2 regions of the Streptomyces sp. NPDC005808 genome follow, and region 1 is predicted to be linked to the other one. Evidence: riboswitches for the same ligand, from Rfam matches in the RefSeq annotation. Region 1 holds a riboswitch; the other holds the start of a gene.
The links. A riboswitch is a leader RNA that binds a small molecule or an ion and turns the genes downstream of it on or off. The one in region 1 is predicted to bind S-adenosylmethionine.
Positions count from the first base shown of each region.

Region 1 (4,049 bases):
GGCGATCACCTCGCCGAGGGTGCCGCCCTCGGCCGTCACCTCGGCCTTGCCGCTGGTGTAGGTGCGCAGGATGGTGGGGATGCGGACGTTGACGCTCATTCGGTGTGACCTCCGGTCGGATGCTCAGGTGCGGCGGGACAGCGCCCCAGGGGCGCGGGGCCGGGCCGGCGGAGCGCGGCCGGCCCCCGCCGGCCCGCGGCGCGGTTACGGCTTTCCGGCGGAGCGCCCCCGCTCATGATGCGAGGCCGGCCTCTCGGAAGGAGTCCAGGTTCGGGCGGATGGTCGCGGTGAGCCCGGTGTCCGAGGCCACCGCGTCCAGGGTCTTGAGGCCGTCGCCGGTGTTGAGGACGACGGTGGTGAGGGTCGGGTCGAGCAGACCGTTCTCGATCAGTTTCTTCGCCACACCCACCGTCACGCCACCCGCGGTCTCGGCGAAGATGCCCTCCGTCTGGGCGAGGAGCTTGATCGCCTCGACGACCTGCTCGTCGTTGACGTCCTCCACGGCGCCGCCGGTACGCCGCGCGATGTCGAGCACGTACGGCCCGTCGGCCGGGTTGCCGATGGCGAGCGACTTGGCGATGGTGTTCGGCTTCTGGGGCCGTACGACGTCATGGCCTGCCTTGTAGGCGACCGACACCGGTGAGCAGCCCTCGGCCTGGGCGCCGAAGATCTTGTACGGCTTGTCCGCCACGAGCCCGAGCTTGATCAGCTCCCGCAGGCCCTTGTCGATCTTCGTGAGCTGGGAGCCGGAGGCGATCGGGATGACCAGCTGGTCGGGGAGCTGCCAGCCGAGCTGCTCGCAGATCTCGTACGCGAGGGTCTTGGAGCCCTCCGCGTAGTACGGCCGCAGGTTGACGTTGACGAAGCCCCAGCCCTCGCCGGCCGGGTCGCCGATCAGCTCGGAGCAGAAGCGGTTCACGTCGTCGTAGTTGCCCTCGATGCCGACGAGCTCGCCGCCGTACACCGCGGCCATGACGATCTTGCCCTGCTCCAGGTCGTGCGGGATGAAGACGCAGGAGCGGAAGCCGGCGCGGGCCGCGGCGGCGCCCACGGCGCCCGCGAGGTTGCCGGTGGAGGAGCAGGAGAGGGTGGTGAAGTCGAAGGCACGGGCGGCCTCGATGGCCTGGGCGACGACGCGGTCCTTGAAGGAGTGCGTCGGGTTGCCGGAGTCGTCCTTGACGAAGAGCTTGCCGGGGGTGACGCCCAGCGCGCGGGCCAGGTTGTCGGCCTTGACGAGCTTGGTCCAGCCGGGGTTGATGTTCGGCTTCTCCGCGACGTCCGCCGGGACCGGCAGGAGCGGTGCGTAGCGCCAGATGTTCGCGGGGCCCGCTTCGATGCGCTTGCGGAGGTCCTCGGTCTCGTAGGCCGAGAAGTCGTACGCGATCTCCAGCGGCCCGAAACACTCCTCGCAGGCGAAGAACGGACCGAGCGGTACGCGGTGTCCGCACTCGCGGCAGGAAAGCGCGGCGGCGGGGCCCAGATCGACGGTCTTCGCGGAATCCGGGGAGGTCACGGTGTTCGTGGTGCTTGCAACTGTCTGCGCAGCCATGGAGGCGAGGCCCTTTCTCCTCATCTTCCTCACGACGCACTTCGCCGTGAGACGGATTTGGCACCTTCCCGAGCCGGGAGCCCCGCCACGTCGATGTGACAAGAACCAGCTGGAGGGTTGCCGGGGCTTCAACGGGCCGTATCCCTCTGCCCCTCTGGATGAGCGGTATTCAGTTGTGCGCCGGACGACCCCCGACATGCGATGGTCATCAGCGTTGTTCAAGACTGTAACCGAAGGCCTGGATGGTGGAGAGAGCCGTCCGAACCGCGAGATGCCAGCGACCCACCGAACGCTGCCGCGGAGACGGGCACAAGCATCCCAATGAACGCAAGGGAGAGCCGCACGTGCTTGAAGACGTCGAGCGCTGGCTGAGCACGCGCTCCTGGTCCGTGACCGACCGGCCGCTCAAGAAGCTCATAGCCGCGAAACGATCCACCAACTCCACGGTGAGCGTGGTCCTGCCCGCGCTCAACGAGGAGGCCACGGTAGGCGAGATCGTCTCCATCATCCGCCGCGATCTGATGACCCGCAAAGTGCCCCTCGTCGACGAGATCGTCGTCATCGACTCGGGCTCGACGGACCGCACCTCCGAGGTCGCCGCCGCCGCCGGCGCCCGGGTCGTTCACCGGGACGAAATACTTCCCCGCATCCCGACCGTGCCCGGCAAGGGCGAGGTCCTGTGGCGGTCACTCCTGGTGACGAGCGGTGACATCGTCTGTTTCATCGACGCGGACCTCAAGGAGTTCTCCTCGGACTTCGTGTCCGGGATCGTGGGACCGCTGCTCACCGATCCGGGTGTGGACCTGGTCAAGGCGATGTACGACCGCCCGCTGAACCTGCCGGGTGAGCCCACCTCCGGCAGGACCGCGGCCGGTCAGGGCGGCCGGGTCACCGAACTGATGGCCCGCCCCCTGCTGAACATGCACTGGCCGCAGCTGGCCGGCTTCGTCCAGCCGCTCGGCGGCGAGTACGCGGCCCGCCGTACCCTCCTCGAACAGCTCCCGTTCCCCGTCGGATACGGCGTGGAGCTCGGCATGCTCGTCGACGCGCTGCACCTGGTGGGGCTCGACGCGCTCGCCCAGGTCGATGTCGGTGTGCGCAAGCACCGGCACCAGGACGGCCAGGCGCTGGGCCGGATGTCCGCCGCGATCTACCGCACCGCACAGCTCCGGCTCGCCCGCGGCCATCTCATCCGGCCGGCCATCACCCAGTTCGAACGGGGCGAGTCCGGCTTCGAGGCGCGCACCTACTCCGTCGATACGGAGGAACGGCCTCCCATGGCGGAAATCTCGGAGTATCAGTCACGCAAAGCGGCGTAATCCGGCGGCTGTATACGTCTGCGCAGTACCCCGTCCGTACGTTTGAGCGTTTCCGGGCCGGGCTAGATTGACGCGTATGGCTTCCACCGCTTCGACTGCTGCTTCCACGGCATCACCGCAGGGCTCCCACGGGATCCTCGTCGCGTCCAACCGCGGCCCGGTCTCCTACGACGTGCGCGAGGACGGCGAGCTACAGGCCAGGCGCGGCGGCGGCGGCCTGGTCTCGGGCCTGTCGGCGATCGGCCCGGACGCGGGCGCCCTGTGGGTGTGCTCGGCGCTCGGCGACGGGGACCGCGAGGCGGTGCGGCGCGGGGTCGGCGAGGACGGCGTACGGATGCTGGACATCGACGCCGAGGTGCACGCGGACGCCTACAACGGCATCGCGAACTCCGTGCTGTGGTTCGTCCACCACATGCTGTACCAGACGCCGCTGGAGCCGGTCTTCGACGTGGAGTTCCGGCGCCAGTGGGCGTCGTACGAGGCCTACAACCGGGCGTTCGCGCAGGCGCTGGCCGACGAGGCGGCCGAGGGCGCCGTGGTGGTCGTACAGGACTACCACCTGACCCTCGTCCCCGGCATGCTGCGGGAACTCCGCCCGGACCTGCGGATCGGTCACTTCTCGCACACGCCGTGGGCGCCGGTCGACTACTTCCGCATGCTCCCCGACGACATCGCCGAGCAGGTGCTGCGCGGCATGCTCGGCGCGGACCGGCTCGGCTTCCTCACCCACCGCTGGGCTTCCGCGTTCACCGCGTGCGCGCAGGAGCTGGCCGGCGGCCTCGGTGACACCCGCGTCGGTGTGCACGGGCTCGGCGCGGACGCGGACTTCCTGCGCCGGCGTTCGCACGAGGCGGATGTCGCCGACCGGATGGCCACCCTGCGTGAGCAGATCGGCGAGGGCCGGAAGGCGATCGTGCGGGTCGACCGCACCGAGCTGTCGAAGAACATCGTGCGCGGACTGCTGGCCTACCGGCAGCTCCTGGAGGACCGGCCGTCCTGGCGCGAGCGGGTCGTGCACGTCGCCTTCGCCTACCCCTCACGCCAGGACCTCGCCGTGTACCGCGACTACACGGCCGAGGTGCAGCGGGTCGCCGACGACATCAACTCCACGTACGGCACGCCCGGTTGGACCCCGGTCGTGCTGCACGTCAAGGACGACTTCGCCCGCTCCCTCGCCGCGT
Region 1 covers NZ_JBIAIK010000017.1:19,257-23,305, forward strand. The annotation lists gene ACFYPC_RS30510 (MoaD/ThiS family protein) at 1-99, opposite strand, end outside; gene thrC (threonine synthase) at 233-1,549, opposite strand; SAM riboswitch class I at 1,567-1,714, opposite strand; gene ACFYPC_RS30520 (glucosyl-3-phosphoglycerate synthase) at 1,894-2,868, shown strand; gene ACFYPC_RS30525 (trehalose-6-phosphate synthase) at 2,945-4,049, shown strand, end outside.

Region 2 (4,049 bases), on a different contig from region 1:
TCGCCGAAGCCGAACGCGGTCAGGTCCGCGAACAGGACTTCGTGGAAACCGTCCGTACGTCCCTGCCGTACGCCTACGACCTCATCGCCGGTCTGGTCGGTGAACTGGGTTCGGGGGCAAAGGAGTTCGCCGACAACCACACACCGCCCCCCTCGGAGAAGGAGCGCGGGCAGCTGCTGCGGGCGCTGGCCAGTGACGCGATCCGGTCCAGCCTGGAGAGGCACTTCGGCGTCACCCTCGCCTTCATGAACTGCCATCGCGTCGCCGTCTTCCGCCCCGAGGCACAGGGCGGCGAGACCCACACCCGGTTCACCTCGCTGCGCTCCCAGATCCTCAACCAGTCACCCGAGTTCCGCGACTGCTGAGCCGACGGCTGCGGGTGGGGGCCGTTCGGCGGAGCGGCCGTCACCCGAGCAGCCCACTACCGAGGTGGTAGGCAGCGGTTGAACTCCCGTGCCCGTGCCTCCGTATCTCTCCACGGGGATGGCGGGAGACCGCGCGCACGGAAGGAGAGCAGTGTGTCGACACCGCCCGAACGCGAGCAGCCCATGCGCCGCCCGGCGCTCGAACCCACCTACGTCCAGCAGCGCCGCCGCACGGAGGCCCTGGCGGAACTGGTGAGGGAGTTCCGAGAGGATCAGCAGGCCGTCGGCCCGGACGAAAACTACGAGTCGGTCAGATTGTCCTCGGCGCACCTGGGTGAGACGGAGGAGTTGCCGCCCGTTCTGGTGGGCGAGAACTATGCCGCCTACGAGGAGGCGAAGCCCGCGGCGCCGACCCGGCAGGAGCCGGGGCGCCGACCGGGGCGTGCAGCCGGGCAAGGGTACGGACACGCTACGGGCCTGCGCCGAGCCGCCGTCGTCGCCGCTGTCGTGGCGGCCGCGCTGGTCGGATTCGCCGTGGCCATGCTGCTGCCCGGCGGAGACAGCCGATCGCAGGCCGGGGCCGCCTCGTCCGCCACGGCACCCGTCGCTCAGGCGCCTTCCGGCGCCGCGGACCCGGACGGCACCGGCATCCTCCGGGAGGGAGACAACGGCCCCGAGGTGGCGGAACTCCAGGAACGGCTGCTCCACATCCCGGATGTCTACGACAGCGGCGTCACGAGCGGAACGTACGACCCCACCCTCACCGCGGCCGTGGCCCGCTTCCAGCTCTGGTACGGGATCCGGGGTGACGAGACGGGCGTCTACGGCGACGACACCCGGGCCGCCCTGGAATCCCGTACCTGACGAAGCCGCCTGCTCACAGGTGCCGGTGGAAGGCCGGGTGGGCGTCGAGACGTCGCACGTAGTCCTGGAGGAGTGCGTACGAGGACAGGTCCTGGACCGCTTCGAGTTGGACCAGGGCGACCCAGAGGTCCACGTCTGCGGCGGTCAGTTCCTTGCCCAACGCATAGGGACCGGCGGTGAGTTGACGGTTCAGCAGGTCGAGAGCGGCCGACCGTTCCTGTAGCGGCGCGCCCGGTGTGACATCCCGGTCGAGGAGGTCGCGCAGGGCGTCGACGTCCGCGGCGAGTTCCGACGGGCGGAGCGGGGAGCGGCAGGATCCGGCGCGGTCGGGGAAGAGATCGCCGAGGTCGCGCAGGATGTCGGGCGTGTGGTTGCTGACGACACGTCCGCTCCACCGGTCGCACAGCGCGGGGGCGGTCAGCGGACCGTCGTAGTGGTGCCAGGTGGCCTCGTACACCCCGCGCAGGGAGGCGAACGCGGCGGGGGTGTCGGCGGGGAGCGCCAGCCGTGTGATGGCGACCGAGTCCTTGAGACCCAGCAGGCCGTGCGTGATGGAAACCCGTAGCGAGAGGGGACAGCGCGCGGACAGATACAGCTCGTAGCGGTGCGGGGCAGGGTAGAAGCCGCCGGCGAGACCCACTCCGATACGGCTGCGGAATCGGTGTGGGCGGGCGGACGGGATCGCGGCGATCCGGGGATGGGGGACCGCGTCAAGTGAGCTGGGTGCGCACGGAGTTGACGTACACGTGCTGGACGTACCGGTGTTTGAGGCGTGCGAGATTGTCTCGGACATGACTCTCCATGGGACGAGGAGGCCACGGCCACCTTGTGGGCACCGCGGCGGAACGGAGTGACTGCGCTACGTACTGGTCCGGATCGCTCGGACTAGTAGGCGCTGGAGACACGCAACAGATCGATGTGCAGGCGTCTCGTCAAACCGCTGTTGGCCATTCCCACCTGTCCCGCACTCGGGGCTCGCGAGACGCGAGACCACGCTTGTCCCGCCGCACCGGCGGAACCGGGTCGTCACCCGGGGCACCCCGTCGCGGTGGAAGGGTTGCCTGCCAGCGGGCCGGGGCCGATGACCTCACAGGCAGGGTGAACCTGCCCGAAGGGCGCTGACAATCGTGACCGTCCCCGTCAGTGTCGGTGCGCTCCGTGAGGTCGTCAAGAAGGCCTCCGGCGCAGTCTCATCAGGTGGTCATCCAGCGTGCCTCAGGCCGTACGGGAGGCGTGGAACAGATTGCGCAGCCCAGTGGTTGACCCTCCTGAGGACGCGCGGCGGCGTGATCACGACCATGATCCCCGGCCCATTGCGCACCGCTGTGGCCTCCCGTAACGTCCCCAGCAGGTTATGAGCGTCAGCGTCAAGCCCTGGCTTGCTGACCGGCAACCCTCCTCCGCGGCGGGGTGCTCCAGGTGACGACCAGGCGGTGCCCGCCCCGGGTTCCGCAAGCGCGATGCCGGCGGCCTCCAGCCCGCCGAGCCGGAAGGGCGGAGGTGACGGACGTGCAGACCGTGCCCCGTCTCCGTGTCCTGGTTCTCGCCCCGCGCCGCCGCGTGCACCTGTACTCCCGGCCGCACATCGACCTTCAGCGCGTGGCCGGCGCGCTCTGTCGTCCCTGACCTGTCACCCCGCCGCCGCACCCTCCCAGCCGAGGCCCGGCGATCTCACACGGTCGATCAGGAAGGCACCCCTTTCGTGTCCTCGTCAACGTCGTTGCCCTCGTCCTCCTCTTCTCCCTCCGCACTGCACCTGGCTGTCGCCCTCGACGGCGCGGGCTGGCACCCCGCCGCCTGGCGCGAGCCGGTGGCCCGCCCCCACGACCTGTTCACCGCCTCGTACTGGACCGACCTGGTCACCGAGGCCGAGCGTGGCCTGCTCGACTTCGTGACCATCGAGGACGGCCTCGGCCTGCAGTCCGCGCGCCTCAGCGAACCGGACCCACGCACCGACCAGGTACGCGGCCGACTCGACGCCGTCCTCATCGCCGCCCGCGTTGCGCCGCTGACCAGCCACATAGGGCTGGTGCCGAGCGTGGTGACCACCCACTCGGAGCCCTTCCACATATCCAAGGCCATCGCCACCCTCGACTATGTGAGCACCGGCCGTGCCGGCGTGCGGGTGCAGGCGTCCGCGCGACGACACGAGGCCGCTCACTTCGGACGCCGTGAGTTCCCCAAGCTCCGTGTCGAAGACCTGGAGACTCCGGCCCTGCAGGAGTTGATCGTCGACCTCTTCGACGAGACCGCCGACTACGTCGAGGCGGTGCGCCGGCTGTGGGACAGCTGGGAGGACGACGTGGAGATCCGGGACGTCGCCACCGGCCGGTTCGTCGACCGCGACAAACTGCACTACATCGACTTCGAGGGCAAGCACTTCAGCGTCAAGGGCCCCTCCATCACACCCCGCCCACCGCAGGGTCAGCCCCTGGTCACCGCACTGGCCCACGAGTCCACGACGGGGGCGCCCTTCCGGCTGCTCGGACGCAGCACCGACATCGGATACGTCACTCCGCACGACTCCGCGCAGGCGCGCGCCATCGTCGCCGCGGTCCGCACCGAACAGGAAGCGGCCGGACGCGCCGAGGAGCCGTTGCACCTCTTCGGTGACCTGGTGGTGTTCCTGGACAAGGACCCCGCCGCCGCTGCGGACCGGCGAGAGAGGCTCGACGCCCTTGCCGGTTACCCGTACACCAGCGACGCACGGGTGTTTACCGGCACCCCCGTACAACTGGCCGATCTGCTCCAGGAGTTGCAGCAGTCCGGGCTGACCGGCTTCCGGCTTCGGCCGGCCGTCGCCGGGCACGACCTCCCGGC
Region 2 covers NZ_JBIAIK010000016.1:4,190-8,238, reverse strand. The annotation lists gene ACFYPC_RS29470 (SCO5389 family protein) at 1-365, shown strand, start outside; gene ACFYPC_RS29465 (peptidoglycan-binding protein) at 519-1,229, shown strand; gene ACFYPC_RS29460 (glutathione S-transferase family protein) at 1,243-2,022, opposite strand; gene ACFYPC_RS29455 (putative leader peptide) at 2,115-2,180, opposite strand; SAM riboswitch class IV at 2,217-2,362, opposite strand; SAM riboswitch class IV at 2,580-2,693, shown strand; gene ACFYPC_RS29450 (putative leader peptide) at 2,739-2,855, shown strand; gene ACFYPC_RS29445 (LLM class flavin-dependent oxidoreductase) at 2,932-4,049, shown strand, end outside.
Region 2: linked by a shared signal. The riboswitch ahead of ACFYPC_RS29455 (putative leader peptide) and the one ahead of thrC (threonine synthase) in region 1 are both predicted to bind S-adenosylmethionine.